Regions from separate parts of the Bacillus sp. PK6-16 genome, predicted to be linked through region 2. Evidence: a T-box and tRNA genes for the amino acid it is inferred to sense, from the RefSeq annotation. Region 2 holds a T-box; the other regions hold tRNA genes.
The links. A T-box is a leader RNA that pairs with one kind of tRNA and senses whether it is charged. The one in region 2 lies ahead of asnS (asparagine--tRNA ligase), so its partner is inferred to be a tRNA-Asn.

Region 1 (12,378 bases), 310 kb from region 2:
TTATCGTTTGAGCAATGGAGGGACGCAGAAGGATAGAAGAAGCGTGCGATTGGTTGTGCACGTCCAAGCAGTTAGGCTGATAAGTAGGCAAATCCGCTTATCGCGTATGCTGAGCTGTGATGGGGAAGCTCCTTATGGAGCGAAGTCTTTGATTCCCCGCTGCCAAGAAAAGCTTCTAGCGAGATAAAAGGTGCCTGTACCGCAAACCGACACAGGTAGGCGAGGAGAGAATCCTAAGGTGTGCGAGAGAACTCTGGTTAAGGAACTCGGCAAAATGACCCCGTAACTTCGGGAGAAGGGGTGCTTTCTTAACGGAAAGCCGCAGTGAATAGGCCCAAGCGACTGTTTAGCAAAAACACAGCTCTCTGCGAAGCCGTAAGGCGAAGTATAGGGGGTGACACCTGCCCGGTGCTGGAAGGTTAAGGAGAGGGGTTAGCGTAAGCGAAGCTCTGAACTGAAGCCCCAGTAAACGGCGGCCGTAACTATAACGGTCCTAAGGTAGCGAAATTCCTTGTCGGGTAAGTTCCGACCCGCACGAAAGGTGTAACGATTTGGGCACTGTCTCAACCAGAGACTCGGTGAAATTATAGTACCTGTGAAGATGCAGGTTACCCGCGACAGGACGGAAAGACCCCGTGGAGCTTTACTGTAGCCTGATATTGAATTTTGGTACAGTTTGTACAGGATAGGCGGGAGCCATTGAAACCGGAGCGCTAGCTTCGGTGGAGGCGCTGGTGGGATACCGCCCTGACTGTATTGAAATTCTAACCTACGGGTCTTATCGACCCGGGAGACAGTGTCAGGTGGGCAGTTTGACTGGGGCGGTCGCCTCCTAAAGTGTAACGGAGGCGCCCAAAGGTTCCCTCAGAATGGTTGGAAATCATTCGTAGAGTGCAAAGGCATAAGGGAGCTTGACTGCGAGACCTACAAGTCGAGCAGGGACGAAAGTCGGGCTTAGTGATCCGGTGGTTCCGCATGGAAGGGCCATCGCTCAACGGATAAAAGCTACCCCGGGGATAACAGGCTTATCTCCCCCAAGAGTCCACATCGACGGGGAGGTTTGGCACCTCGATGTCGGCTCATCGCATCCTGGGGCTGTAGTCGGTCCCAAGGGTTGGGCTGTTCGCCCATTAAAGCGGTACGCGAGCTGGGTTCAGAACGTCGTGAGACAGTTCGGTCCCTATCCGTCGTGGGCGTAGGAAATTTGAGAGGAGCTGTCCTTAGTACGAGAGGACCGGGATGGACGCACCGCTGGTGTACCAGTTGTTCTGCCAAGGGCATAGCTGGGTAGCTATGTGCGGAAGGGATAAGTGCTGAAAGCATCTAAGCATGAAGCCCCCCTCAAGATGAGATTTCCCATAGCGTAAGCTAGTAAGATCCCTGAAAGATGATCAGGTTGATAGGTTCGAGGTGGAAGCATGGTGACATGTGGAGCTGACGAATACTAATAGATCGAGGACTTAACCATATAATATGAAGCAATGTTATCTAGTTTTGAAAGAATATAAAAAACTTGTTGACTTTCAAAAGTAAATGAGTTATAATAATTCTTGTCTTAAATGAATACAGTCTGGTAATGATGGCAGAGAGGTCACACCCGTTCCCATACCGAACACGGAAGTTAAGCTCTCTAGCGCCGATGGTAGTTGGGACCTTGTCCCTGTGAGAGTAGGACGTTGCCAGGCAAATGGAGGATTAGCTCAGCTGGGAGAGCACCTGCCTTACAAGCAGGGGGTCGGCGGTTCGATCCCGTCATCCTCCACCATTTAGCCGACTTAGCTCAATTGGTAGAGCAACTGACTTGTAATCAGTAGGTTGGGGGTTCAAGTCCTCTAGTCGGCACCAGAAATCATGGCGGTTGTGGCGAAGTGGTTAACGCACCGGATTGTGGCTCCGGCATTCGTGGGTTCGATTCCCATCAGTCGCCCCATTTTTCTTAAATAAATTAATATGCGGGTGTGGCGGAATTGGCAGACGCACCAGACTTAGGATCTGGCGCCTTTGGCGTGGGGGTTCGACTCCCTTCACCCGCACTTTTAATTAAATAACTCATACATGTCTTGCGGAAGTAGTTCAGTGGTAGAATACAACCTTGCCAAGGTTGGGGTCGCGGGTTCGAATCCCGTCTTCCGCTCCAATTTTCAATATGACATGCCGGGGTGGCGGAACAGGCAGACGCACAGGACTTAAAATCCTGCGGTGGGTGACCACCGTGCGGGTTCGACCCCCGCCCTCGGCACCATATGCGCCCGTAGCTCAATTGGATAGAGCGTTTGACTACGGATCAAGAGGTTAGGGGTTCGACTCCTCTCGGGCGCGCTTTTATTAACGGGAAGTGGCTCAGCTTGGTAGAGCACCTGGTTTGGGACCAGGGGGTCGCAGGTTCAAATCCTGTCTTCCCGATATCCCTAAAAAATATGGGGCCTTAGCTCAGCTGGGAGAGCGCCTGCCTTGCACGCAGGAGGTCAGCGGTTCGATCCCGCTAGGCTCCACTTATATTAATATCATTTATGGCGGTGTAGCTCAGCTGGCTAGAGCGTACGGTTCATACCCGTGAGGTCGGGGGTTCGATCCCCTCCGCCGCTACCATAAAGGACCTTTAGCTCAGCTGGTTAGAGCAGACGGCTCATAACCGTCCGGTCGTAGGTTCGAGTCCTACAAGGTCCACCATTAGACGTATATATCTCGGAGGTATACCCAAGTTCGGCTGAAGGGATCGGTCTTGAAAACCGACAGGCGGCGAGAGTCGCGCGGGGGTTCGAATCCCTCTACCTCCTCCATTTTTTCTAAAGTAAATATTTTATCATCGCGGGGTGGAGCAGCACGGTAGCTCGTCGGGCTCATAACCCGAAGGTCGCAGGTTCAAATCCTGTCCCCGCAACCAAATGGTCCCGTGGTGTAGTGGTTAACATGCCTGCCTGTCACGCAGGAGATCGCCGGTTCGACCCCGGTCGGGACCGCCATTTTTACATAAAGGCTCGGTAGCTCAGTCGGTAGAGCAGAGGACTGAAAATCCTCGTGTCGGCGGTTCGATTCCGTCCCGAGCCACCATTTTGAAGTCGCAAGCCGACTTAGCTCAATTGGTAGAGCAACTGACTTGTAATCAGTAGGTTGGGGGTTCAAGTCCTCTAGTCGGCACCACTTTCAAAATGAGCCATTAGCTCAGTTGGTAGAGCATCTGACTTTTAATCAGAGGGTCGAAGGTTCGAGTCCTTCATGGCTCACCATTTACAATTTAATGCGGGTGTAGTTTAGTGGTAAAACAAGAGCCTTCCAAGCTCTGGTCGAGAGTTCGATTCTCTTCACCCGCTTTTCAATTATGGGCCTATAGCTCAGCTGGTTAGAGCGCACGCCTGATAAGCGTGAGGTCGATGGTTCGAGTCCATTTAGGCCCACCATAATTGTTCCGCAGTAGCTCAGTGGTAGAGCTATCGGCTGTTAACCGATCGGTCGTAGGTTCGAGTCCTACCTGCGGAGCCATATTTATAGAGAAGTACCCAAGTGGCTCAAGGGGCTCCCCTGCTAAGGGAGTAGATCGCGAACGCGGTGCGAGGGTTCGAATCCCTTCTTCTCTGCCAGAACTGGCCCGTTGGTCAAGTGGTTAAGACACCGCCCTTTCACGGCGGTAACACGGGTTCGAATCCCGTACGGGTCATACTAAAAGAGATAGCATAATCTGCTATCTCTTTTTTGTTGTATAAAAATGGACTTTGGATAGTCTGCTTTTTTATGCAATAGAAGAAATATGAAGTATTCGCTGTTGCAGTTGGGTACATAGAGAGCCGTAAATACAATCATGTTAATTATTTGGACCTGTATGAATATGAAGGAATTAACTTCAACTTGAACTTTTACCCCAGCTGTATGGCTGTAGCCTCCTACACTTGGAGAAACCGATGAAAATGCATCTGGGAGCTACTGTGGAAAATAAATAATATATAGAAGAAGCTGCTTTCTCTCAATAGCTGTGATCTACTGAAGACAGCTTTTTTATGTTGTCAGTATTGTCGAGTTTTGTCGGTAAGTCGATATATTGCAAAAATCGCTGATATAATTTGAGTTACGGTCGATAAATTTCAATAATCGCTGATATATTTGGAGTTACAGTCGATATATTCTAAAAATCGCTGGTATAATTTCACTTACCGACAAAAAACACAAGAAAATCCCTTTCACAATCTAAAGAAAACGCCTCCATTGAAATGGATTCCACACCTATTCCAATAACTTTACACTCTATGTGAAAAAGTTCACAAATAGGTCATAATTTGTGAAGTAATTCACAATAATACGTGCTACAATATGAATGTAAAGAAGTTAAACAACATTAAATTAGTATTTTAATTAATTACTTAAACAATCATAAAAAATATATGTGAACAATAGAGAGGGGAAATTACCATGAAAAAAGGTATCAATCGTGTAGTATTAGTAGGAACAGGAGCTGTAGGTTGTAGTTACGCTTACTCAATGATCAACCAAGGTGTAGCTGAAGAATTCGTATTAGTAGATGTTAATGAAGCAAAAGCAGAAGGGGAAGCAATGGACTTAAGCCATGCGGTACCATTCTCTCCATCACCAACAAAAGTTTGGAGCGGTAGCTATGCAGATTGTAAAGATGCAGATTTAGTTGTTATCACTGCTGGGTTACCACAAAAGCCAGGTGAAACTCGTTTAGACTTAGTTGAGAAAAATACAAAGATCTTTAAACAAATCGTTCGTGGCATTATGGATAGCGGATTCGATGGAATCTTCTTAATCGCAACTAACCCAGTTGATATTTTAACTTACGTAACTTGGAAAGAATCTGGTTTACCGAAAGAGCGCGTAATCGGTTCTGGTACTACTTTAGACTCTGCTCGTTTCCGTTACATGTTAGGTGACTACTTAGATGTAGATCCACGCAACGTTCATGCTTACATCGTTGGTGAACACGGTGATACTGAACTTCCAGTATGGAGCCACGCTACTATCGGTGTACAAAAACTAGAAACAATCTTAGCTAACAACGAACAGTACAAACAAGAAGACTTAGATAAAATCTTCGAAAATGTACGTGATGCAGCTTACCATATCATCGAGCGTAAAGGTGCAACTTACTACGGAATCGGTATGTCACTACTTCGTGTAACTAAAGCAATCTTAAACAACGAGAACAGCGTATTAACTGTATCTGCATACCTTGAAGGCCAATACGGTGAGAAAGATGCTTACGTAGGTGTTCCAGCTGTAATTAACCGCGAAGGTGTACGTGAAATCGTAGAGCTTGAGTTAAATGAAGAAGAAAAAGCGAAGTTCGCTCATTCTGTAAAAGTATTAAAAGAAACAATGGCACCAGTACTATAATAATTGCTAAATCATTTAGGGGCGGGACACTGCTTCCTACCTCTAAATTCATATAATTTAATATAAATTCCTTTTCCGGTTTCCCTTGTATATCCCCAATATACCCCTTTTGCTGGATCAGGGTCGTTTATAGAAAAAAGCACTCTACTTTAAGTAGAGTGCTCTTTATTATCCCGCATTAACGGGCAGTAAGATCCCCACCTCAAAATGCAGCGAAAGCAAAGAAGTTAGTTTGGTGATCAACTGCCCGTAAAAGCCCGATTGGTTCAACTAATAATCAGTGGGGGATTAACACCCCACACTGATTAAAGTTTCACTTTATCATTTTTTAGGCGTTAATCCTAATTTCTTTAAAATATCTGCCAGTGTACCGCTTTTGGATTTTTCTACAGGTGTTTGTGATTTAGATGCATCCGGACCTTTTTTCAAGAAGTTCTTTTCGACGAAGCGAATATCTTTTTCATCGACAATCCCATCTTTATTAAGGTCTCCGTCTTTTACAGTTAGTCCTTTTTTGCCATAGTTGCTAGCGATAATTTCAGCATCTCTAATATCGATTACTTTATCAGCATTTACATCGCCGGCAAGGTTTTCGTCAGGTCTTGCATAATAATATTGGCCAAGCAGCTTACCGTCTTTTTCAGTACCAAGTTTCGTTGTTAGGCGGCTTGTTAAATGTCCTGGCACCTCTACATATAAGTTATAGTCGCGTTTATTAACTGGAAGTCCATTTAGTTTGAAGTATCCGTATTTATCTAGTGAGCCTTCAAACTTATGACGATAAGAATCAGTCGCATATACTTTTACGCCAAGCTTTGTATAATCGAACTTTTCATCTAAATATCCACGTTCATTTAAGAATGCACCAGGCTTAATATTTCCTTCTACTAATGAGTTTAAGGACATTACTGAGAATGATTGATCTTGAAGGACACGCATTCTATTTGGCTCTGTTTCTCCTGGTTTCCAGTATACAAACACTGGTAACTCTAATTGAGCATTTGCTTCATAAAACTCATCGTTTTCTACTTTGAACGTTACATCAATGAACGGGAAATCACCATCTAATCCAGCGAAGTTTTTGTCATCGATAGCACCGCCAACTGTAACAGAGCCTGCTTCTAGCTTCGGTTCATTTACTTTTGCTGTTACCCCTTTTTCAGAAAGGAGTTTTTTAAAAGCAGGATTCAATTTCGCATTTGCAAATTTGAAGTTCTTTTCTAGGAATTTTACGTTAAATTCCCCAGCAACAAATTGTTTCACATGTTTGGCGTTTAGCGTCACAGTGAATTCATCACCTTTATATACTTCTTTTTTATCATAGCTAGTTTTCGCATATTGAGCTCCTTGCGGGATAAACCAATAGTTATTTACACCGCTTGGATAGTCAACTCCTGCAGTTGCATAATCGAAAATATATACCCCTGTGTTCATTGGACCTTCCACTTTAAAGGATTCAGGAGTAATGCCAACTTTAAAGTCACCGTTTGCATTAATAGGTAAAAACTTATGCAAGTATGGAGAATAGTCATAATACATCACTCCGTTTGCTTCTTGCGTAATGTTTAATCCTTTTCCTTTTAAGTAGTCAACATTCGAATCATACACATTTCCTTTAATCCATAATGCCTTTTTACCGTCTTCTACTGTATAGTTTTCTTCATTTAATTCATAAATACCAGGTTTTAATCCAGTTAATTTTACTTCTGGCGGTGTATTATCAATTACGACATAATCACCTTTCACACGTGCTTTACCATCTTTATCATAGCCAACAAATTCAATTGTGTAATCGCCTTCTGGTAAGTCGATTTTCTCATCACCAATTGGTTTTGCAGGATCATTTGTGAAAGGATATACTCTGCCGTTAAAGAATGAATCTAAGTAGTAATACACATCCGTTTTTAGTCCGCTTGTGTTTAATGTTCCAATGAAGCCAAGCGCTTTATTTGTTTTTGAATCCTTCACGATAAGATCTAACGTCTCAAGGTCGCTATTTAATTGGAATGCTCCGTGTAAATACGATTCACGATATGGATTGAATTTAGATGTATCAGTTGAAATGGATTTTCTTGATAAAAAAGCATTTTCAATACCAGGCTCTGATACACGAATAGAGAATGGTATTTGATACGTTTCTTCTTTATTTTTCGTATTTGTAATATGAATATATCCTTCATATCGGCCTTGCTTCACGCCAGCTGGAATATTAATTTTTGCTTCAACTTCATCTGATTTTCCAGCATCAACAGTAATTGTTTCTGCAATAGAAACTTTTACACCATTTGCGGTAGCGTCGTTAATGGAAGGAGAAGCTGGTGTATAAGAAATTTCTGTTTTAAATTCTTTCTTCTCTTGTTTATTATGATTAGCTACTTTTACATTGCGTTTTTGTTCAAGAGCTTCACCGTCTTTTTGATAGAACTTCCCGAATGCAATGGATCCGGTTTCTTCTGGTACTTCAATTACTTCATCATTTACAACTGTTTTTGTTGTATCTAGCACTTTAAAACTTGTTTCCGTATGAACGGAGTTGTATGCATCTACTCGTCCAGCTCCAACTTCATATACGGAATACTTTTCTTTTAAATCATCAGCTGTGTTCATAAGAGACGCCTTTACATCGAATGGAGAGTATTCTGGGTGTTCTTGTAAAATAAGAGCAGCAACGCCCGCGATATGAGGAGAAGCCATAGATGTTCCTTGCATACGCTCATAGGAAACGTCATAGTTTTCGCCCTCTTGTGGGTCATTAATATATTCAGGTACTGTTGAAAGTACAGCAACACCAGGCGCTGTAATATCTGGTTTAATATCATCATTTGATGTAACAGGACCGCGTGAGCTAAAGTCTGCAAGATGATCGCCTTCTGTTTGAATATAACTAAGTTCGTCAAAAGTAAAGGATGTATTACTTTGTTCGATTTGAGCTTTTAGTTTTTCACCGTCTTCTTTCGTTAGGCGGAATGCTGGAATGTATTTTGTACTTTCACCAACGTAGAAAGGAATTTCTCCGTCCACATTGTTATAAATAATAACGGCCTTTGCACCAGCTTGTTTTGCGTTAGCAATTTTTTCATCAAATGACAGTGTACCACGTGCAACGAGAGCGATTTTTCCTTTTACATCTTTTTTACTAAACTCGTCAGACGTACCAATTCCTACAGATTCAATAGATAGAGATTGTCCTTTGAAATCCTCTATTTTATCAGTGAAATTTTTGCCGAATAGAATTAGGTTAGGAAATTGTAATTGTCCCGCATGACCTGATAGTTTCGGTAAGGAAATAGAGCTATCACTTGCTCCAACCGTAATTGCAAATGGAGAAGCACCTGGTGAACCGAGTGTCGCTGGATTTGGACCAGAGTTGCCAGCAGCAACGACTGTAACAACGCCTGAAAGCATTGCATTATTAACAGCGATAGATGTTGGATCGAGTGGATTGTTGCTATCATCACCTAATGATAAGTTAATAACGTTCATACCGTCAGAAATAGATTTATCAATTGCAGCGATAATGCCTGAACTATCTCCACTTCCGTATGGGCCGAGTACACGATAGTTATACAGTTCAATGTCAGGGGCAACGCCTTTTACTGCGGAATCTGATGTATTTTTCTTTTGAGCAGAAACGATACCTGCTACGTGAGTACCATGGGCGGTGTAGAAGGAAGAGCCGCGATCATCAAATTCAGGAGCACCAGATTGTTGCCACTCTGTATAAGTTGTTTCCATCGGATCTGCATCGTTATTAATAAAGTCCCAACCTTTTACGGAGTTTGGATCTACCTTGCTAGAATCTTCGCCAGGTTTTGCGCGATAGCCCTTATATACATCTTTTAAGTCAGGGTGATTGTAATCAATACCCGTATCTAATACACCAACTTTAATTCCTTTTCCGGTAATGCCTTCACTATGTAACTTATCGACCCCAATTTGCGGAATACTATCTGTTAGTTTTTGAGGCGCTTTTTGCTCTGCTTGTTTCGGTAAATTTAATTTCACTTCGTAATCTTTCCAAATACGTTTTACAACGCCAATCCGTAACAATTCTTCCACTGTATTTGCTGGTAATGTCAGCGCAACCCCATTTATCGCATGTTTATAAGAACGTTTAATTTGTACTGACTGGAAATTCCCTGACTTTACTGATGGGCTGAATTGATAAAGACGTTTTAGTCCTTTTTGAAATTCCTCATGTTCTTGATCAATACGTGCTTTTATATTTTCAGGAGCAGCTTGTAATCCTTTTTCTTTTTGTTTTAATTCATTAATTTTTACTGGCGCAGTTTGAAATTCTACAATGATATTTACTGGTTCGGGACTACTCGTATTAATATCTGGCGAAATCGTAAAGCCAGGATTGGCATCTAACGTTTGTAATGCCTGACGCTGTTCTTTAGAAAGTTTTGATAGTAAAGACTGGGCGTTTGAAGAGTCAATTTGGTTAATAGGATTTTCAGCAAGTACATTGAATGGAAGGGCAGTTGAAAATAGAACGCCAGCCGTTACAATTCCGGTAACAAAACGATTTTTCTTTTTCATGTATAAGCCTCCAGTAATTTATATTTTAAAAATTATTTCTCCACGCCTGGTGTTTGCTCTGCATGGAATGTCCAGTTTAGCTGCAGGGAATCACCTTGAAATTTATTTTGATCTTGGTTGTTATCTTCAAATGAGAAGAGGACGTGTAAATAATCTGTTTCACCAGATTTAATACCGTCTATTAAGTTATGACGTTCTAGAGAAGTAGCGACATCTTCAGGTTTCATAGTTTTTAATTGTGATAGTTTTGTTTCCCACAAAATCTCATGATCATCGTTTGGATTAGATGGCTGTCCATCATTTACTAGAAACTTGACGATAATGTGATCACCTAAATCTTCACCGTCATTATTTTGCTTTGCATCTGTAACTTCATATGATGTTTCAAGTGCTACTTTTGCGATATCCAATGTACCTTTATTTTCAAGCTTGAAGTTCCTTTCAATAAAATCACCTGGTTTTAAATCTTTCACATTAACGATTACACTTGGATTAATAGAAAGATCTAGTGTTCCAGCTTGAAATGAGTTACTTGATGTTTCTGAATCACTGAAATAGGCGAATACACCGCCGAATGTAAGGGATAAGCCAAGTGAAGCGGTGATAACTCCCATTCCTACTTTTTGTTTTAATGACATAAGAAAGCCTCCTAGTTAAATTTGTATAGCAACCGTTCGCAACAAGGATAAACGAGTAAACATAGTAGTCCGCTATGAATTGTAGTTACGAAAGATCGTCGTTCTTTATTGAGAACAAGTATATGCTTATAAATTTCGCATTTCAATAACATTGTGACAAAAAATATTGAGAAACATTTTTTTATGACAGATTATTTTGTTTTGAATTTAAGTGGAAAATAGCATGAAAAATAGGATAAACATAATAAAATAAAGGTTGAGAAAAAATAATTGGTAAAAATATAGAAGAATAATAAAGCGTTTTCAATGAATATTCGTCAAAATTCGATATTTTACACGGAAATGTGAAGGAAAACTAACATTTTTAAGAAAAAAACGAATGTTTTTTATAAATTAACAAGGATATTGCAGTTTTTCGCAGAAATAGTTAAAGTATAAAAAATTCTGTCATCTAAGTGAGGTGAGCATATTGAGTGTAATAAATTGTGAAGAAGTGAAACGAGATGAGTTTCATACAGAAAAGTACTATGAAAGTTATAATATCTTTGGCGCACATGTTGTGACGGAAGATGAGATTCAAGGAGTACGATTTACAGTGTGGGCTCCTCATGCGAAAGCAATGAGTGTTGTTGGAGATTTTAATGAGTGGGATTATGAGCAACATAAAATGCTACAAGTGACAGAAGAAGGCATTTGGTCCTTGTTTATACCGCATATTGAAGAAGGAGAAATATATAAATATGCGATTGAAACGTTGGCTGGTGACGTCATTTTAAAGGCAGATCCGTATGCTGTATATGCAGAAGTAAGACCGAATACGGCATCTGTAGTTTTTGATATAAAGGGATATGAATGGAATGATAAAAACTGGATTCGTAAGAAAAAGAAAAAATCGATTTATAAAGAAGCGATGACAGTTTATGAATTGCATTTTGGTTCTTGGAAAAAGAAAGAAGATGGAACACTGTATTCTTACAGGGAAATGGTAGAAGAACTCATTCCATATGTGGTGGAACATCAATTTACACATATTGAAATTATGCCGCTTGTTGAGCATCCATATGATCGTTCTTGGGGATATCAAGGAACGGGATATTATGCAGCGACGAGTAGATTTGGTACGCCGCATGATTTAATGCATTTTGTCGACGAATGTCATAAATATGGAATCGGTGTCATTTTAGATTGGGTGCCGGGGCATTTTTGTAAAGATGCTCACGGTTTATATTTGTTTGATGGTACACCGACCTATGAATATAAAGATAAAGATGTACAAGAAAATCCAGTATGGGGAACTGTCAATTTTGATTTAGGAAAGAGAGAGGTACGTAATTTCTTAATTTCAAATGCGTTATTTTGGATGAGATATTTCCATATTGATGGTTTCAGAGTTGATGCAGTTGCGAACATGTTGTACTGGAATAAAGAAGGACAAGAGCAAAGTAATGAGCATGCTGTTTCATTTTTAAGAGAGTTAAATGAAGCAGTGTTTGCAGAGGATGAAGATTTTCTTATGACGGCAGAAGATTCAACAGCTTGGCCACTTGTAACAACTCCAACGTATGAAGGTGGGCTTGGATTCAATTACAAATGGAATATGGGCTGGATGAATGACATGCTGAAATATATGGAGTGTGCGCCTGAATATAGGAAACACATTCATGAGAAAATGACGTTTTCTTTGCTATATGCGTACTCTGAAAACTTCATATTACCGCTTTCTCATGATGAAGTCGTTCATGGGAAAAAGTCGTTATTAAATAAAATGCCAGGTGATTACTGGGATAAGTTTGCTCAGCTTCGTTTATTATATGGATATTTCTTTACTCACCCAGGAAAGAAATTACTT
Region 2 (12,378 bases):
TCTGTTCCAGCACCTAATTCATCGAATAAAACTAAGCTTTCAAAATCAGCTTTTTCTAAAATATCAACGATGTTCACCATATGTGAGGAGAACGTACTTAAACTCTGTTCAATCGATTGCTCATCACCGATATCAGCAAAGATATTTTTGAATACACAAATCTCTGACTCATCCATTACTGGAATGTGAAGGCCAGATTGCGCCATTAACACACAAATACCAACTGTTTTCAGCGTAACTGTTTTACCACCTGTATTCGGTCCTGTAATAACAATTGTCGTGAAATCTTTACCTAACATAATGTTATTTGGCACGATTATTTCTGGATCGATAAGCGGATGGCGTGCTTGTCTTAAGTCCATGTAACGCTCGTTATTTACAATCGGCTTTGTCGCTTTAATTCGCTTCGCATAAAAAGCTTTCGCAAAGATGAAATCAAGATTTGCAACTACTTCTACGTTTGATAAAACGATATCCGCTTCTACTGCCACTTCTTCTGTTAACATTAATAAGATGCGTTCGATTTCTTGTTTTTCTTTCACACGTGCTTCTTGCAGTGCATTATTTAATTCTACAATGACTTGTGGCTCAATAAATAACGTTTGTCCAGAAGCCGATTGATCGTGAACAATACCACCATATACGCCGCGATATTCTTGTTTTACTGGGATTACGTAACGTTCGTTACGAATCGTTACAATCGAATCAGACAGCATCTTTTGCGCGTTTGAAGAGCGCGTCATATTTTCTAACTTTTCACGAATACGACTTTCCGCAGTACGAATTTGAGTACGAATACCACGCAGTTTATCACTTGCGCTATCGACTACTTCACCGCCGTCACCGATGCAATTTGTAATTTTCTTTTCTAAATCATATAAAGATACAATTTGAGCGACGTGAGTTTCTAAAATCGGAAGCTCGACACCGTTATCAGCCATATCTTCAATGAAGCGTTTCATATTACGACTACCATACATCGTATTTGCAATATCAAGTAATTCATTTGGACTTAACATACTCCCAATTTTTGCACGCTTCACATTTGAGCGAATATCCGTAATACCACCTAATGGTGCACTACCTTTTAAACGAATAACTTTCGCTGCTTCATCCGTTGTATCTTGCATTTCTACAATTTCTTCAAAATCAGTGCTCGGCACTAAATGCTTCACTTTGTCACGACCAAGTGAAGATGCTGTATGTTCAAGTAATTGTTCTTTTACTTTATTGTATTCTAATACACGCAACGTTCTTTCTAACATGTTGCAGGTCCCCCTTGTATTACTTATTACGTTTAATATAGTCTAATAAACGTTCAATATCCCACGTGTTAATCACGTTATCTTTTTGAATCCAACCTTTACGTGCTGCTGCTACACCTGTTTCCATATCTTCTAACATTTCAAGCGTATGAGCATCCGTATTAATCGCTACTTTCACACCAGCATCTTGTGCTTGTTTTAATAATTTCGCGCTTAAATCTAGACGGTTCGGATTCGCATTTAATTCTAAAACTGTATTTGTCTCTTTTGCTAGTTCAATTAATAAATCTGTATCTACATCATAACCCTCACGACGCCCGAGAAGACGTCCTGTAGGATGGGCAATCATTGTGACATGTTTATTCTCAAGTGCAGTACGTAGACGCTTCATAATCGTTTCACGGTCTTGTGAGAAGCTAGAGTGAATCGCTCCAATGACATAATCTAATTCTGCTAATACTTCATCATCAAAATCAAGCGAGGCATCTGGTAAAATGTCCATTTCAATTCCGCGTAAAATTGTAATGTCTGGATACTTTTCATTCATACGTTCAATTTCTTTCGCTTGCTCACGAAGACGCTCTTTCGTTAAACCGTTCGCCACTTTCAAATATTGCGAGTGATCAGTAATCGCCATAAACTTATATCCACGAGCACGGCACGCTTGTACCATTTCTTCAATAGAAAAAGCACCGTCACTCCAAGTTGTATGCATATGTAAATCACCTTGTATATCGGAAAACTGAATTAAGTTCGGATACTCTTTAATTAATTCAATTTCTTTTCCATCTTCACGCACTTCTGGCGGAATAAATGGCAAACCGAAATGAGCAAAGAAGTCTTCTTCCGTCTCAAATGTTTTCACTTCACCTGTTTCCAAGTTCTCTACACCGTACTCACTAATTTTCTGGCCTTTATCTTTTGCGATTTGACGCATTTTTACATTATGGTCTTTTGATCCTGTGAAATGGTGAAGAGTTGTAATAAACTCTTCTGGTTTTACTAAACGGAAATCAATTGAAATATCATATTCATATTGAAGACGGACAGAAACTTTCGTATCTCCACTTGCTATTACTTCAATCATATTATCAAATTGTAGTAAATGCTCACGTACCGCTGCTGGTTCTGTCGTTGCAATGATAAAATCTAAATCTTTCACTGTTTCACGAACACGGCGCAAACTACCAGCGCGAGAGAAACGAATTACTTCAGCAATATTCGACAATTTCTCCTCTATTTCCCCGGCAATAGGCAATACCATCGCAATTGGTAAACGTTCTGGACGAGAGCCTACTTGATCGATTGCTTCTAATATTTTCTCTTCTGTCTTCTTACCGAAACCTGCTAAAGCTTGTACTTTATTTTCCTCACAAACAGCTTTTAGCGATTCCATATCAACAACACCAAGCTCTTTATATAACTTAGCTACCTTCTTACCACCAAGTCCTGGTAGTTTTAATAACGGCAATAAGCTACTTGGTACTTCTTTTTCAAGTTCTTGTAATACTTCAGATGTTCCCGATTCTATATATTCTTGAATAACGGCTGCTGTTCCTTTTCCGATGCCTGGAATCTTTGTGAAATCTTCAATTTCAGAAAGACTACGATCATCACTTTCTAACGCTGCTGCCGCTTTACGAAATGCAGATATTTTAAATGGATTCGCGCCCTTTAATTCCATAAAAAGCCCGATTGTCTCTAATAATTTGATCACTTGTTTTTTATTTACTTTCATCATTGTCCCGCCTTTCTTTCATAGAAAAAAACTTCTCTTTCCGAAAAAAGAGAAGTTATACTCTGCTACCTGTCTGCCATAGTTCCTTCACCTTTTCAGAGAGAATCGGTGTATCGTCTACAATTATTTTGCTAATTGATGATTGTTGTAATGGTGTTTGTAATTGTTCAATCGGAAGAATGTTCCCAATGATAATTAAGACAAACAAAATAATATATACTTCTAAAAATCCGAGGATTGCCCCCGCAAACGCATTTACTTGCTTTAAAACCGGTATTTCTGCAAACATATTTAACAAATTACCAAGTAATGAAAGTGCAATTTTAGTGATAATAAACAATATGATAAACGCAAGCGCTTGATAAAATACTGTCTCAATATTATTTGCATCAATCCATTCTGGAACAGATACGTTTTTATCAAATGGATACGGAATAAATTTCGCAAGTGCTGGCGCTAAATCTTTACAGTACCAGTATGCAACAAGGTATGCGATAATAAAGCTTGTTAACTTTACAAGTTGCAGAATAAACCCTCTGCGTAAGCCGAGGAAAAATCCCATAACAAGCAGTAAAATGATAATAATATCAATCATGTTATTCCATTCCTTTTTTTGTCATACTTTCTTTCAATTTCTCATGTTCTTCTTTTAATTTTATGTAATCGTGTATGACGTTTACCGCCGTCAATACCGCTAGTCTACTCGTGTCAAGCGAAGGATTCTTGGCATTGAGTTCGCGCATTTTATCATCCACAATCGCTGCTACCATGCGGATATGACTTGTACTTTCATCGCCAACAACTGAATATTGCTGACCATAGATTTCTACATTAATTCGACTTTTCTTTCCCTTTTGTTGTGACAACTCACCGGCCTCCAATCACGTACAGAATCCTAAAGTTTATCATACCATGAACCTTCATAATATGGAAACAGAAAGAACAATCCGATATGATAAAAATAACAATATAAAAAAAGGGGCGACCATTATGTCAAATTCTATCGTAATTCAAACAAGTTCTACAGTAATTGAAGACATGAAACAACAATATAAACACTCGCTTAGCCCGAAAACTCCGCAAGGCGGGATCTTCATGGCAAAGGTGCCATCTTGCACAATTACAGCGTATAAATCCGGAAAAGTAATGTTCCAAGGTGGACGTGCTGAAGCAGAAGCTGCCCGTTGGCAAACTGTCTTCCAAACTCCCAAAACAGCTGTAAAAAAATCTGTCGATTCACACCGTTATGCACCGCCTGCTTCCATCGGTACAATGTCTATCGTAGGGTCAGATGAAGTGGGTACTGGTGATTTCTTCGGGCCGATGACAGTCGTTGCTGTATATGTGGATGCGAAGCAAATTCCACTACTAAAAGAACTTGGTGTAAAAGACTCTAAAAACTTAAATGACGAACAAATTACTGCCATTGCGAAACAACTTCTTCACGTTGTTCCTTACAGTTCTCTCGTTCTTCATAACGAAAAATATAACGAGCTATTTGATAAAGGAAACAACCAAGGTAAACTAAAAGCTTTGCTACATAATAAAGCTATTACAAACTTATTAGCTAAAATGGCACCTACAAAACCTGAAGGCGTCTTAATCGACCAATTCACACAGCCTGATACATACTACAAATATTTAGCAAAACAAAAACAGGTACAACGTGAAAATGTTTACTTCGCAACGAAAGGCGAAAGCGTCCATTTAGCAGTAGCCGCCGCCTCCATTTTAGCTCGTTACTCATTCGTAAAACAATTTGATGAACTAAGTAAAAAAGCTGGTATGCCCCTTCCAAAAGGTGCAGGTAAACAAGTTGATATCGCCGCCGCTAAATTAATTCAAAAGCTTGGTAAAGAACGATTACCTGAGTTTGTGAAACTGCATTTTGCTAATACGGAAAAGGCGCTTCGCTTACTAAAATAGTATCGACAAAAACAGGAGCCTACAAACTCCTGTTTTTTGTTTTATCCTACTATTGTCCTTATAGTTTTGTTATAATTACAATATACAGATTATTCTAACATAGGAGGAGATTCCCATTGCTACTTCTACAAATGATTCTAAATATTTTACTAGGTAATCCACACGAAAGGCAGTTTGAAATTAGAGAAAACATTCAGCTGCTAAGTGAACAACGAGCGTTCAACGATTTAATAGAGCGCTATGGCCGATCTTTCTTATTAAACTTTCGGGTCCGCAGGTTTATCGGGAAACACGATGCTCGCTCGTTAATACATAATCCAGCAAAACTACAACACTTCTGTGAGGAACTTGAATGTATGATTAGAAAAAGGCGGTCTTTCATATGAACGCTGTAAAAGTTAAAAAGGTACTTTATGCATTCGTACACATCGTAGGTCCTCTATCTTACCTCACTATTTCTACCATTTGGGGAGCTTTTTTCACTACTAAATCTACATTTGAAAATATATCTGATAATCTTGGCGTGATGGCCATCTATTACAGCCCTTTCCGAACGGGAAAGTCCATCGCCTTTAGGCATGGGATGAAAGTGAGGTTGGATACGGAGTACCACTAAAAATCGCTAAGTTTGTGGTACTTTAAGTATTCAAAATATTGGTATCTTTTGTGGTGTAGTTTAAAAGTAAAACTGATACAATGTGAATATGATAAATGATTATAGAAGAACCAAAACAACTGTGTCATTAATTAACTACCATTTTGTGTTTTGCCCGCGATACAGAAGAAAGATTTTTCTTAACACAAAAGTAGAAGAACGTTTCAAAGAGTTGGTTCAAGAAATATGCGGAGAAATGGATGTTGCTATTGTCGCAATGGAATGCGACAAAGACCACGTTCACTTGTTCTTAAATACACTACCAACACTTAGTCCTGCTGACACAATGGCGAAAATTAAAGGAGTGACATCGAAGCGTTTGAGAGGAGAGTTTCCTCATCTTCAACACTTGCCAAGTCTATGGACACGTTCCTATTTTGTTTCTACTGCTGGAAATGTATCGACTGAGACAATTAAACAGTATGTTGAAAATCAAAAGACGAGGGGGTGAAAATTGTGTCACAAACAATCACAGTCAAAGTTAAATTGCTTCCAACAAAAGAACAAATTCAGTTATTGGAACAAAGTAGCTATGAGTATATTAAAGTCATTAATACACTTGTATCTGAAATGGCTGAAGCGAAGAAGGGCACTAAGAAAAGTACAAAAGATGTTGAAGCGAATCTTCCAAGCGCAGTGAAGAACCAAGCAATTAAAGACGCTAAAAGTGTGTTTTCTACAAAGGTGAAAAAAAGTAAATACAAAGTTATTCCGATTCTAAAGAGACCTGTTTGTGTATGGAACAATCAAAACTATTCGTTTGACTTCACGCACATTTCAGTTCCACTCATGGTAAATGGAAAATCAACTCGCTTAAAGGTTCGTGCTTTATTAACTGATAAATATAATCGCAATTTTAATTTGTTAACACACAAGTTAGGTACACTTCGTATCACGAAGAAATCTAATAAGTGGATTGCTCAAATATCTGTCACAATTCCTACAAATGAAAAAACAGGAACGAAGATTTTAGGGGTAGATTTAGGTCTTAAAGTCCCTGCGGTAGCCATCACAGACGATGAGAAAGTTCGTTTCTTCGGCAATGGTAGACAAAACAAATATATGAAACGTAAGTTTCGTAGTGTTCGTAAGAAGTTAGGTGAAAATAAGAAATTAAATGCCATTCGACAACTTGATGATAAAGAACAAAGATGGATGCAAGACCAAGACCACAAAGTAAGTCGTGAAATCATTGACTTTGCAACCGATAATAACATTTCTGTTATTCGTTTAGAACAACTAACGAATATTAGACAGACGGCAAGAACAAGCCGTAAAAACGAGAAAAATCTACACACTTGGTCATTCTATCGTTTAGCACAATTCATTGAATACAAAGCGAATTTAGTTGGTATTAAGGTAGAATATGTGAACCCTGCTTATACAAGTCAAACATGTCCGAAATGTTCTGAAAAGAACAAAGCACCAGACAGAAAATACAAATGCCGATGTGGATTTGAGAAACATCGTGATATTGTTGGGGCGATGAATATTCGCTACGCAACTGTGATTGATGGTAACAGTCAATCAGCCTAAGATGCTATACGCACTGTCTTAGGAGGGGCAATGAGATGCCCTCATCTTGAAGTCTGTTCAAAACAGAAATGGACTGCGAACGTTTAGTCATTCAAGAATCCCACCCGTCAATCCGTAAGGATTAGGGCTTGCGACTTTAGTCGTGGGAGTCTCAATGTGGTTTTTCTATTTCGATCGATTAGACAAGGATGTAGATAACATTACAAAAGAGATTCATGATAAAAAGATGTAACACATAAAAAGGAGAGTCGCCAAGACTCTCCTTTTTATGTTAGCTTTGTTTCTGCTTCTTATTAGATGAAGATACTTTATGAGAACCTGTTTCATGTGTTGTCGTTCCTTGTCCTTCTACTTCTGGAGAACCTAGGCCCGATCTCGAATGATCTTTTTTCACTTTTTTACTCATTTATATTCACCCCTTCGCGTTACTTTTTGCTACAGGAGAATAAACTATACAAAATAAAAAGCGAGAGGAAATCCTCTCGCTTTTTTCATATTTTAGAACTCAGAAGAACCTGGAGTTCTTGGGAATGGAATTACGTCACGGATGTTAGCCATGCCAGTGATGTACATTAGGAAGCGCTCGAAACCTAGACCGAATCCAGCGTGTTTTGTACCGCCGTATTTTCTAAGTTCTAAGTACCACCAGTAGTCCTCTTCGTTCATACCTAATTCTTTAATTCTGTCTACTAAAACGTCCATTCTTTCTTCACGTTGACTGCCGCCGATTAATTCGCCGATGCCAGGAACTAGAAGGTCAGTAGCAGCTACTGTTTTACCGTCGTCATTTAAGCGCATGTAGAACGCTTTAATGTCTTTCGGATAGTCAGTTACGAATACAGGGCGTTTGAAGATTTCTTCTGATAAGTATCTTTCGTGCTCTGTTTGTAAGTCAATACCCCATTCTACTGGGTATTTGAAGTCAGCACCTGATTCTTGAAGTACTTTAATTGCTTCTGTATAAGTGATGCGACCGAAGTCAGAGTTAATTACGTTATTCATACGCTCTAGAACTGTTTTATCAACGAAGCTGTTGAAGAATTCCATTTCTTCTGGTGCATGCTCTAATACGTATTTCATTGCATATTTCAGCATATCTTCTGTAAGGTTCATTACGTCACCTAGTTCAGCGAATGCAATCTCAGGCTCAACCATCCAGAACTCGGCAGCGTGGCGAGTTGTGTTTGAGTTTTCTGCACGGAATGTAGGTCCGAATGTGTATACATCACGGAATGCTAATGCATAAGCTTCAGCGTTCAGCTGTCCACTTACTGTTAAGTTTGTTTCTTTGCCGAAGAAGTCTTTTGTTTCATCAACTTGTCCGTCTTCGCCTTTTGGTACGTTGTTTAAATCTTGCGTTGTTACGCGGAACATTTCGCCTGCACCTTCTGTATCACTACCAGTGATGATTGGCGTGTGAACATGTACGAATCCACGCTCTTGGAAGAATTGGTGAATCGCAAATGCTGCGATAGAACGTACGCGGAACGTTGCAGAGAATGCATTTGTTCTTGGACGTAAGTGAGCGATTGTACGTAAGTATTCAAACGTATGACGCTTCTTTTGAAGTGGGTAATCAGAATCTGATAAGCCCTCGATATCAATTTTTTCTGCTTTAATTTCAAATGGTTGCTTCGCTCCAGGCGTTGCAATTACTTTACCTTCTACTTTAACTGAAGAGCTAAGTGGAAGTTTTGCAATTTCTTTGAAGTTATCTAATTCTGTATCGAAAACGATTTGAACGCTTTTGAAGAAGCTACCGTCGTTTAATTCGATGAAACCAAATGCTTTTGAATCACGTAAGTTACGAATCCACCCTGATACTTGTACTGTTTGACCTGCGTATTTATCTGTATCTCTATACAGACTTTTTACTAATGTGTTTTCCATAGTGAAATTCTCCTTTGCTCATATATTTAAATACAAAAAAACCTTTCATCCATAAAGGGACGAAAGGTTAAACTTCGCGGTACCACCCAATTTGTCATAAAGACCAACTTTAACTCGTATGTAATACATACTTCCCGGTTTGTAACAGGCCGGATTCCCGTCTAAGTCTACTCTTGAATACAAGATTCAATTTCGGTTAGCAACTCCAAGGTGTTCTTCACATATACCGCCTCATCAGGCTCTCACCGTCCCTGACTCGCTTTGGATTATAGTATATACTACTTTTCCTTATCATCGTCTTTCATTTTGTTAAACTAAAATTAATGTACTACATTCGAGAGAAAGATGCAAGGTGTCGGAAAATATATGAGCGATTTTTGTAATATATCGACTTACCGAGAGTATCCGACAACCAATCCAATAAAAAAATTGCCGGAATATATCCGGCAATTTTCTAATTACTTACGTAACTCCGCACCGAATTTCTCTTCTACCGTTGTTAGTACACGGTTATGTGCTTCTGTTACTTCTTCGTCTGTTAATGTACGTTCTGCATCGAAGTAAGTCATAGAGAATGCAAGTGATTTCTTGCCTTCTTCCATTTTTTCACCTTCGTATAAGTCAAATAATGTTACATCTTTCAGAAGTTCTCCGCCAGCTTCAGCAATGACTTGCTTCATTTCACCAGCTTTTGTTTCTTTTGTTACTACAACAGCCATGTCACGTGTCATAGATGGGAAACGTGGAATTGCTGAGTAGTAAGTTTCTTCAGCGTCTGCACCGAATACTTTTACAAGAGATAATTCAAATACGAATGTATTTTTCACATCTAATTGTTTTTCTGCTTCTGGGTGCAATTGACCGATGAAACCAATTACTTCGCCATCTAATACGATGTCAGCTGTACGTCCTGGGTGCATACCTTCACGTTTTGCTGGTGCATATGTGATTTGGTTTGCAACGCCAAGTACGTCGAATAGTCCTTCTAGTACACCTTTCACAACGAAGAAATCTACTACTTTCTTCTCACCTTGCCATGCATGGTGAAGAGCAAGACCTGTCATAACACCTGCAAGATGCTGTTCTTCTTTCGGAAGTTCTCCTTCTTCTGTCGGTAAGAAGATAGAACCTACTTCGTATAAAGCAACGCTGTCGTTTTTACGAGCGACATTGTATGAAACTGCTTCTAGTAATTGCGGTACTAAGCTTAAACGAAGTTGGCTACGTTCTTCACTCATTGGAAGTGCAAGACCTACAGGCGCCTTTTCGTTTGGCTCAACCATATATTGTTTCGCTTTGTCAGCGCTTGTTAATGAATACGTGATTGCTTCATATAAACCAGCACCCTCTAAGAAGCGGCGTACTTTACGACGTTTCGTTTGTGCTGATGTTAATTTACCACGAGTCATCGTTCCAGAAGGTAATGTAACTGGAATGTGGTCATAACCGTATAGACGACCCACTTCTTCTACTAAGTCTTCTGAAATTGTAATATCAGGACGACGTGCTGGTACATTTACATGGAATGTTCCTTCTACTTCTGTGAATGGGAATTTCAAGTTTGTGAACATTGTACCCATTTCACTCGCAGAAATATTTGTACCTAATACACGGTTTACTTTTTCAGCAGTAACAGATACTGTACGCTCTTGTACTTGTAAGTTGTCAGCTTCTACTACACCTTCAAGTGCTTCACCGCCAGCATATTTCGCCATTAAAGCAGCTGCGTGTTGAATTGCTTCAAATGTACGTGTTGGGTCGATTCCTTTTTCGAAACGTGCACTTGATTCACTACGAAGACCTAAGTCTTTTGATGTACGACGTACTGTTTGACCTGCAAAGTATGCAGACTCAATTAGAACGTTTACTGTCTCATTTGTAACTTCAGAATCCGCCCCGCCCATTACACCAGCAACAGCTAAAGCTTTCGTGCCGTTTGTAATTACAAGGTGGTGGCTTTGTAATGTACGCTCTTGATCATCTAACGTTTCAATTTTTTCGCCTTCTTTTGCAAGACGAACAACGATTTCTTTTGAACCTAATTTATCGTAATCGAATGCATGTAACGGTTGACCGTATTCCATTAAAATGTAGTTTGTAATATCAACTACGTTGCTAATTGGACGAATGCCAGCTGCCATAAGACGAGTTTGCATCCACATTGGTGATGGACCAATCTTTACGTTTTTAACCATTTTTGCAATGTATAATGGGTTTTCTTCTTTCGCTTCTACACTTACAGAAATATAATCAGAAGTTTTTTCTGCTGTTTCTTGTAAGTCGATAGCTGGAAGTTTTACTTCGCGGCCATAAATAGCAGCTACTTCATATGCAACACCTAACATGTTTAAGCAATCTGCACGGTTTGGTGTTAAGCCAAGCTCAAGTACTTCATCGTGTAAGTTTAAAATTTCAAGTGCATCTGCACCAACTTCAGCGTCACTTGGGAAGATAAAGATACCATCTGCGTATTCTTTTGAAACTAACTTTCCATCAATACCAAGCTCTTGAAGAGCACAAACCATACCGTGAGAAGCTTCACCGCGTAGTTTTGCTTTTTTGATTTTGAAGTTACCAGGAAGTACAGCTCCAACTTTTGCAACTGGTACTTTTAAACCTTTTGCAATGTTAGCAGCTCCACAAATAATTTGAACTGGCTCTTCTTCACCGATATCGATTAAGCATTTGCTTAATTTATCAGCTTCTGGGTGTTTTTCACATTCTAATACGTGACCAACTACAACACCTTTTACACCTTTATTTAATACTTCAACGCCTTCTACTTCAATACCACTTTTCGTGATTTTGTCTGCTAGTTCTTGTGCTGTTACATCTTTAATATCTACATACTCTTGTAACCAACGATATGATACGAACATACTTATCCTCTCCTTCCCTTACGCTCGTTTGAATTGTTGTAAGAAACGTACATCATTTGTATAGAAATGACGAATGTCATCTACTCCGTATTTCAACATTGCGATACGCTCTGCGCCCATACCGAATGCGAAACCTTGATATTCTTTTGAATCATAACCAGCCATTTCAAGTACGTTCGGGTGAACCATACCTGCGCCTAGAATTTCAATCCAGCCAGTTCCTTTACAAGTGCCGCAACCTTTGCCATGACACATCATACAAGAAATATCCATCTCTACAGATGGCTCTGTGAATGGGAAGAAACTTGGACGAAGACGGATTTCACGATCTTCACCGAACATCTTTTTCACGAATACTTGCAGTGTACCTTTTAAGTCACTCATACGAATGTTTTTATCAATTACAAGACCTTCAATTTGCATGAACTGATGTGAATGCGTCGCATCATCGTCATCACGGCGATACACTTTACCAGGACAAATAATTTT
Region 3 (6,622 bases), 1.6 Mb from region 2:
CCCGATTAATTGTATAAAAAGGAATCATTATCCTCAAAAAATTTATTTTTATATTGATTTCATATTACATTTATGTGAATACCCCCACTATATCATATCTTTATACTATAATAAAATTACAACTATACAACTAGAGGAGGTCTCTATTCCATGAATATGAAAGCTACTGCTTTAACAGCAACTACTGTAGCGATTGCTTCTTTACTTCCTTCTATGGGTGAAACAAATGTACAAAAAGCAAACGCTGAACAATTATCTAATATTAAAACTGGGTATGTCAAAGTCAATCAAGTAGCATTACATACAGAAGATAACGTAAAAAGCACATCAATTGATACAATTCGCTTTAATACAAAAGTGAACATCCTTGAAACAACTAATGGTTGGTATAAAGTATCTGTTCATAATAAAGTAGGTTATGTACAAAAAGATGCTATTTTACTAAAAAACAAACTTCAATCTAATGATCAATACATCGTTAATGCTAATGCATTAAACGTTCGCTCTGAACCTAATTTAGAATCTTCCATTTTAGATGTATTACCAAATGGTAAGTTTATTACCGTTCAAGAAGATCAAGGCGAATGGTATAAAATATCACATAATGGCCAAACAGGTTACGTACAAAAAGCATTCATCTCTAATGGTTCACAACCCTTAGTAAAAGGAATCACCGTTCAAAATAATACAAAATATACTGTTGCAACACCTAATCTAAATGTACGTAGCACCGCTAGTACAAGTAGCGCTCTACTCGGTTCATTACAAAACGGTACACAAGTACAAGTAGTAGAAACTGTAGGTACTTGGTATAAAATTCGTTTTGGCACAGGATACGGATATGTAGCAAAACACTATGTAGTACAAAATCAACCACAAGCTAAAACAGATCAGCCTTCATCAATTCCAGCTGCTTTCAAATTCCCCGCTCAAGGAAGAATTAGCTCAACCTTTGATATACGCTGGGAACAAATGCATTATGGTATAGATATTGCCGCTCCAGGAAACGTCTCTATCCAAGCTGCTGCTGCAGGTAAAGTTGTGAAATCTTATTATTCAGCTAGCTATGGCAATGTTGTTTTCATTGCGCATCAAATCAATGGGAAATTATATACAACTGTTTATGCTCATATGAAGGATCGCACTGTACAAGCTGGTGATCAAGTACAAACTGGACAATTAATAGGTCATATGGGAAACACAGGTCATTCATACGGGCAACATCTTCATTTTGAATTACATAATGGAGAATGGAATTTTGAAAAAACAAATGCAGTAAATCCACTGCCATATTTAGTTAGGTAAATTGTATGCCACGCAATATACCTCTTATAATTGAATACGTAGCCTTTTTAGGTTTAATCTGTTGTTTAATCATTTACAATACAAACATTGTATTTTTATCTATTATTATTGCTTTTGTTGCATTAGAAATTATGATGGAATCATTTCAAGTGCAACTAAAACAAAAAATTGCCCATATTTATAATGCTATTTTTCTTTTGAGTGCTCTCATAACAAATATAATTAGTAATGGCTTTTATTTATCTACTGTATTTCCAGTATTCTTTATGGCTGTTTTATTATTTGTAGCTAGATATATTAATGTCCCTTATAACCAAAAACAAAAACAAGAAGCTTAGAAAGAGGAGACACTGTGTACCAATCTTTCAAAGATACTCCAATAAAATACATATTGAATTTGTATAAGAAAGCCAATACTTTTTTTGGTATACAAGGAAGTTATACTGCACAACTTCTCCTATATGGAATGTTGTTTCTTGTCTTAATCACTTTCTCCTTGTTTTACTAACAAAAAAGGATCTCACATAAACTGGAGATCCTTTTTAATTTATATTAATTTTTCATATCGAAAATATTGTTTATCCACAAGCATATTTTTCATAAATAAAGCTCAGATTATATTTTTTCTCTAAGCTCATTCGTTGTTCGTCATCGCACCAATAGAAAAGAATATCATGAATCGTTGCGTAACGCTTATTTTTAAGAAATAGCCTAAAGAATGATGGTAAACAATCATGTAATTGTATAAATATATAATTGCGTAGTGTTTCTTCTTTATATTCAATGCCCTTACAAATATACAGTAATTCTTCACAATAATATGCATGCTGTGGAACTTGTATCATTTCGAAAAATGGCACATAAGATAGTAGCTTTCCAATAAAATGACCATATCGATCCATTACTCCTATCGTCATATGCTCCATCATTTCTTTCATCACATATAAATAATCATCTACATGCGTTGTCTTTAATGGGTCTAAGCGATCGGAAATTTGAGATAATACAGCTCTTTGACATGCTAAAACTGCCTGACTAGGTCCATAATATGATAGGAAATCTGTACACTTACGATATTTCCGTAATAAATCATGTGTATACAAATCATATACAAAAGTATTACAATACATTGCTAAACTCATCATATCACTATTTAATTGCTCTTTTGATAATGATTTCGCTCTCTTGCACATATAAAAGAATGTAAATTCCAATACTTCTTTATGAGATAATAAATGTTTACAATCGGTTATACACTTCTCATTAAATTTAACTCTATCCCAAATTTCAATATCCCTATCTGTCAATTCACCTATACGATATTTAATAATTAAATAATTTAAAGCAACTGATTGCGTCAAAAGATCCCATGTTTCATATTCCAATGAAGTATGAACAAACTCAGCTAATCCTTGCGCTATCATAAAATCATTTGCCTCTTCATACCAACCAATCTCTTGGCATAAGCGAAGAATACGCACTAAAGTTGGAATTTCATCTTTATGAAACTGCGGTAATTTCTTTGCTTTATTCATGCCATATACGATAAATGCCGCTAAATTTTCTTCTTTATAAAATTCTTTCTCTTTCCATACTAATATAGTTCGTTCTTTCCCCTCACCTTTTGGGTGACAAGGTACAAGCAAAGAAAATAATTCAGCGAAATTATTTGGTTCTATATATGTATCTGTAACCAAATTCCAATTTGGATCGCCCTGTACAGCCTTCATATAATTCCCCTTCCCTTTTCATCTATGTAGGAAATATTAATTTATTATCGCACCACTAAAAATTAATATTGTTATATTCAAAATCTCTCATAATACTTATATCTATCAGTATATCATCTTTTCTCTTATTAAAAATTAAGAATAACAAATTTTAAAAAAATGTCGAAATTATTAACCACATACTTATTATATAATGTCTCAGATACATCACGCTAACATATTAGTTTAATCCATATATACTAGAATAATGTATCTGAAATTTATATATAATTTAGCTCTTTATGAGTGACCATTAAACTCTCGGTTAATGAAAGCTTCAATTTACTCTGTACGCTCTGAGATTTCGCTCAAGGCAAATCCAGCTTGATCATCTGCTGATTCCCTTATAGCTAAATCTCCTAGTGCTAACATGCCAATAAGTTGACCACTATCAACTACTGGTAATCGTCTAATTTGATGCTGTGCCATTAGCTCTGTAGCTTTTTCAATAGAATCATTTGGAGAAACTGAGATAATATTTGTTGTCATTACATTTGTAATCTTATTAGATCCAGGATGTTTTTCAGCAATCCCTCGAACGACTAAATCACGATCAGTAACAAGCCCAACAACTTGCTCATTTTCAACAACAGGAATTAATCCAACCGATTCTTCCTTCATTTTTACAGCTGCCTCATATACATTGTCTAGCGGTGTACAATGTACAATATGGGTACTCATTAAGTCTCTCACTCGTGTCATTATTATTTCCTCCTTTTTATACATACCATAGCTTTTCCAAAATTCCTTTATTTATTTCTGGAAAGTAACGTAATAAAAAGGATTAACAAAATAAAAAAGAGCCAGCATAATGCTGACTCTTTTTGTATGACCCGTACGGGATTCGAACCCGTGTTACCGCCGTGAAAGGGCGGTGTCTTAACCACTTGACCAACGGGCCATGGCTCCGCAGGTAGGACTCGAACCTACGACCGATCGGTTAACAGCCGATAGCTCTACCACTGAGCTACTGCGGAATAATATATGGTGGGCCTAAATGGACTCGAACCATCGACCTCACGCTTATCAGGCGTGCGCTCTAACCAGCTGAGCTATAGGCCCATATACTTTACAGGGGCAGTAGGAATCGAACCCACACTGGAGGTTTTGGAGACCTCAGTTCTACCTTTAAACTATGCCCCTAAATGATGCCGGCTAGAGGACTTGAACCCCCAACCTACTGATTACAAGTCAGTTGCTCTACCAATTGAGCTAAGCCGGCATAAAAAAATGGTGGCTCGGGACGGAATCGAACCGCCGACACGAGGATTTTCAGTCCTCTGCTCTACCGACTGAGCTACCGAGCCAACATAAATGGCGGTCCCGACCGGGGTCGAACCGGCGATCTCCTGCGTGACAGGCAGGCATGTTAACCACTACACCACGGGACCATTTGGTTGCGGGGACAGGATTTGAACCTGCGACCTTCGGGTTATGAGCCCGACGAGCTACCGTGCTGCTCCACCCCGCGACAATATAAAATTTTAAAAAATGGAGGAGGTAGAGGGATTCGAACCCCCGCGCGACTCTCGCCGCCTGTCGGTTTTCAAGACCGATCCCTTCAGCCGAACTTGGGTATACCTCCATAAAGGAAAAAATAAATATTTTATTATTATATGTCTACACCATTAAAGAAAAAATGGAGGAGGTAGAGGGATTCGAACCCCCGCGCGATTCTCACCGCCTGTCGGTTTTCAAGACCGATCCCTTCAGCCGAACTTGGGTATACCTCCGAGACATATATTAAATAAAGTGGAGCCTAGCGGGATCGAACCGCTGACCTCCTGCGTGCAAGGCAGGCGCTCTCCCAGCTGAGCTAAGGCCCCATGTTTTTTGGGAATATCGGGAAGACAGGATTTGAACCTGCGACCCCCTGGTCCCAAACCAGGTGCTCTACCAAGCTGAGCCACTTCCCGTTAATAAAAGCGCGCCCGAGAGGAGTCGAACCCCTAACCTCTTGATCCGTAGTCAAACGCTCTATCCAATTGAGCTACGGGCGCATATGGTGCCGAGGGCGGGGGTCGAACCCGCACGGTGGTCACCCACCGCAGGATTTTAAGTCCTGTGCGTCTGCCTGTTCCGCCACCCCGGCATGTCATATTGAAAATTGGAGCGGAAGACGGGATTCGAACCCGCGACCCCAACCTTGGCAAGGTTGTATTCTACCACTGAACTACTTCCGCAAGACATGTATGAGTTATTTTATTAAAAGTGCGGGTGAAGGGAGTCGAACCCCCACGCCAAAGGCGCTAGATCCTAAGTCTAGTGCGTCTGCCAATTCCGCCACACCCGCATATTTCATTAAAATGGTGAGCCATGAAGGACTCGAACCTTCGACCCTCTGATTAAAAGTCAGATGCTCTACCAACTGAGCTAATGGCTCTTAATGGCTGGGCTAGCTGGATTCGAACCAGCGCATGACGGAGTCAAAGTCCGTTGCCTTACCGCTTGGCTATAGCCCATTAATTAAGAATGGTGGAGGGGGGCAGATTCGAACTGCCGAACCCGAAGGAGCGGATTTACAGTCCGCCGCGTTTAGCCACTTCGCTACCCCTCCGACATATATGGTGGAGGATGACGGGATCGAACCGCCGACCCCCTGCTTGTAAGGCAGGTGCTCTCCCAGCTGAGCTAATCCTCCATTTTGCCTGGCAACGTCCTACTCTCACAGGGACAAGGTCCCAACTACCATCGGCGCTAGAGAGCTTAACTTCCGTGTTCGGTATGGGAACGGGTGTGACCTCTCTGCCATCATTACCAGACTGTATTCATTTAAGACAAGAATCATTTTAACTCATTTGACCTCGAAAGTCAATAAGTTTTTTATATTCTTTCAAAACTAGATAACATTTGCTACATATTATATGGTTAAGTCCTCGATCTATTAGTATTCGTCAGCTCCACATGTCACCATGCTTCCACCTCGAACCTATCAACCTGATCATCTTTCAGGGATCTTACTAGCTTACGCTATGGGAAATCTCATCTTGAGGGGGGCTTCATGCTTAGATGCTTTCAGCACTTATCCCTTCCGCACATAGCTACCCAGCTATGCCCTTGGCAGAACAACTGGTACACCAGCGGTGCGTCCATCCCGGTCCTCTCGTACTAAGGACAGCTCCTCTCAAATTTCCTACGCCCACGACGGATAGGGACCGAACTGTCTCACGACGTTCTGAACCCAGCTCGCGTACCGCTTTAATGGGCGAACAGCCCAACCCTTGGGACCGACTACAGCCCCAGGATGCGATGAGCCGACATCGAGGTGCCAAACCTCCCCGTCGATGTGGACTCTTGGGGGAGATAAGCCTGTTATCCCCGGGGTAGCTTTTATCCGTTGAGCGATGGCCCTTCCATGCGGAACCACCGGATCACTAAGCCCGACTTTCGTCCCTGCTCGACTTGTAGGTCTCGCAGTCAAGCTCCCTTATGCCTTTGCACTCTACGAATGATTTCCAACCATTCTGAGGGAACCTTTGGGCGCCTCCGTTACACTTTAGGAGGCGACCGCCCCAGTCAAACTGCCCACCTGACACTGTCTCCCGGGT

Region 1: it has a tRNA-Asn gene. The T-box ahead of asnS (asparagine--tRNA ligase) is inferred to sense a tRNA for this amino acid. The anticodon was not compared.
Region 3: it has a tRNA-Asn gene. The T-box ahead of asnS (asparagine--tRNA ligase) is inferred to sense a tRNA for this amino acid. The anticodon was not compared.

What each region holds. Positions count from the first base shown of each region.
Region 1 covers NZ_CP096511.1:600,355-612,732, forward strand. Annotated here, with positions in the region: rRNA gene M1D66_RS02940 (23S ribosomal RNA) at 1-1,468, shown strand, start outside; rRNA gene rrf (5S ribosomal RNA) at 1,570-1,685, shown strand; tRNA gene M1D66_RS02950 (tRNA-Val) at 1,690-1,765, shown strand; tRNA gene M1D66_RS02955 (tRNA-Thr) at 1,770-1,845, shown strand; tRNA gene M1D66_RS02960 (tRNA-His) at 1,855-1,930, shown strand; tRNA gene M1D66_RS02965 (tRNA-Leu) at 1,953-2,033, shown strand; tRNA gene M1D66_RS02970 (tRNA-Gly) at 2,063-2,137, shown strand; tRNA gene M1D66_RS02975 (tRNA-Leu) at 2,154-2,242, shown strand; tRNA gene M1D66_RS02980 (tRNA-Arg) at 2,246-2,319, shown strand; tRNA gene M1D66_RS02985 (tRNA-Pro) at 2,330-2,403, shown strand; tRNA gene M1D66_RS02990 (tRNA-Ala) at 2,420-2,492, shown strand; tRNA gene M1D66_RS02995 (tRNA-Met) at 2,513-2,589, shown strand; tRNA gene M1D66_RS03000 (tRNA-Ile) at 2,594-2,670, shown strand; tRNA gene M1D66_RS03005 (tRNA-Ser) at 2,688-2,780, shown strand; tRNA gene M1D66_RS03010 (tRNA-Met) at 2,808-2,884, shown strand; tRNA gene M1D66_RS03015 (tRNA-Asp) at 2,888-2,963, shown strand; tRNA gene M1D66_RS03020 (tRNA-Phe) at 2,976-3,051, shown strand; tRNA gene M1D66_RS03025 (tRNA-Thr) at 3,066-3,141, shown strand; tRNA gene M1D66_RS03030 (tRNA-Lys) at 3,152-3,227, shown strand; tRNA gene M1D66_RS03035 (tRNA-Gly) at 3,241-3,311, shown strand; tRNA gene M1D66_RS03040 (tRNA-Ile) at 3,322-3,398, shown strand; tRNA gene M1D66_RS03045 (tRNA-Asn) at 3,406-3,480, shown strand; tRNA gene M1D66_RS03050 (tRNA-Ser) at 3,488-3,578, shown strand; tRNA gene M1D66_RS03055 (tRNA-Glu) at 3,584-3,655, shown strand; gene M1D66_RS03060 (L-lactate dehydrogenase) at 4,402-5,346, shown strand; gene M1D66_RS03065 (S8 family serine peptidase) at 5,668-9,891, opposite strand; gene M1D66_RS03070 (CalY family protein) at 9,924-10,529, opposite strand; gene glgB (1,4-alpha-glucan branching protein GlgB) at 10,999-12,378, shown strand, end outside.
Region 2 covers NZ_CP096511.1:906,927-919,304, reverse strand. Annotated here, with positions in the region: gene M1D66_RS04725 (endonuclease MutS2) at 1-1,265, opposite strand, end outside; gene polX (DNA polymerase/3'-5' exonuclease PolX) at 1,285-3,003, opposite strand; gene M1D66_RS04715 (CvpA family protein) at 3,059-3,598, opposite strand; gene zapA (cell division protein ZapA) at 3,600-3,869, opposite strand; gene rnhC (ribonuclease HIII) at 3,994-4,929, shown strand; gene M1D66_RS04700 (hypothetical protein) at 5,046-5,315, shown strand; gene M1D66_RS04695 (hypothetical protein) at 5,312-5,545, shown strand; gene tnpA (IS200/IS605 family transposase) at 5,634-6,035, shown strand; gene M1D66_RS04685 (RNA-guided endonuclease InsQ/TnpB family protein) at 6,041-7,120, shown strand; gene M1D66_RS04680 (YuzL family protein) at 7,392-7,526, opposite strand; gene asnS (asparagine--tRNA ligase) at 7,619-9,010, opposite strand; T-box leader at 9,063-9,314, opposite strand; gene pheT (phenylalanine--tRNA ligase subunit beta) at 9,469-11,889, opposite strand; gene pheS (phenylalanine--tRNA ligase subunit alpha) at 11,908-12,378, opposite strand, start outside.
Region 3 covers NZ_CP096511.1:4,565,273-4,571,894, forward strand. Annotated here, with positions in the region: gene M1D66_RS23475 (SH3 domain-containing protein) at 151-1,305, shown strand; gene M1D66_RS23480 (hypothetical protein) at 1,311-1,643, shown strand; gene M1D66_RS23485 (DUF3965 domain-containing protein) at 1,884-3,035, opposite strand; gene M1D66_RS23490 (CBS domain-containing protein) at 3,357-3,776, opposite strand; tRNA gene M1D66_RS23495 (tRNA-Glu) at 3,904-3,975, opposite strand; tRNA gene M1D66_RS23500 (tRNA-Asn) at 3,977-4,051, opposite strand; tRNA gene M1D66_RS23505 (tRNA-Ile) at 4,060-4,136, opposite strand; tRNA gene M1D66_RS23510 (tRNA-Trp) at 4,147-4,217, opposite strand; tRNA gene M1D66_RS23515 (tRNA-Thr) at 4,224-4,296, opposite strand; tRNA gene M1D66_RS23520 (tRNA-Phe) at 4,306-4,381, opposite strand; tRNA gene M1D66_RS23525 (tRNA-Asp) at 4,390-4,465, opposite strand; tRNA gene M1D66_RS23530 (tRNA-Met) at 4,469-4,545, opposite strand; tRNA gene M1D66_RS23535 (tRNA-Ser) at 4,567-4,659, opposite strand; tRNA gene M1D66_RS23540 (tRNA-Ser) at 4,715-4,807, opposite strand; tRNA gene M1D66_RS23545 (tRNA-Ala) at 4,828-4,900, opposite strand; tRNA gene M1D66_RS23550 (tRNA-Pro) at 4,917-4,990, opposite strand; tRNA gene M1D66_RS23555 (tRNA-Arg) at 5,001-5,074, opposite strand; tRNA gene M1D66_RS23560 (tRNA-Leu) at 5,078-5,166, opposite strand; tRNA gene M1D66_RS23565 (tRNA-Gly) at 5,183-5,257, opposite strand; tRNA gene M1D66_RS23570 (tRNA-Leu) at 5,287-5,367, opposite strand; tRNA gene M1D66_RS23575 (tRNA-Lys) at 5,382-5,457, opposite strand; tRNA gene M1D66_RS23580 (tRNA-Gln) at 5,462-5,536, opposite strand; tRNA gene M1D66_RS23585 (tRNA-Tyr) at 5,548-5,631, opposite strand; tRNA gene M1D66_RS23590 (tRNA-Val) at 5,640-5,715, opposite strand; rRNA gene rrf (5S ribosomal RNA) at 5,721-5,836, opposite strand; rRNA gene M1D66_RS23600 (23S ribosomal RNA) at 5,939-6,622, opposite strand, start outside.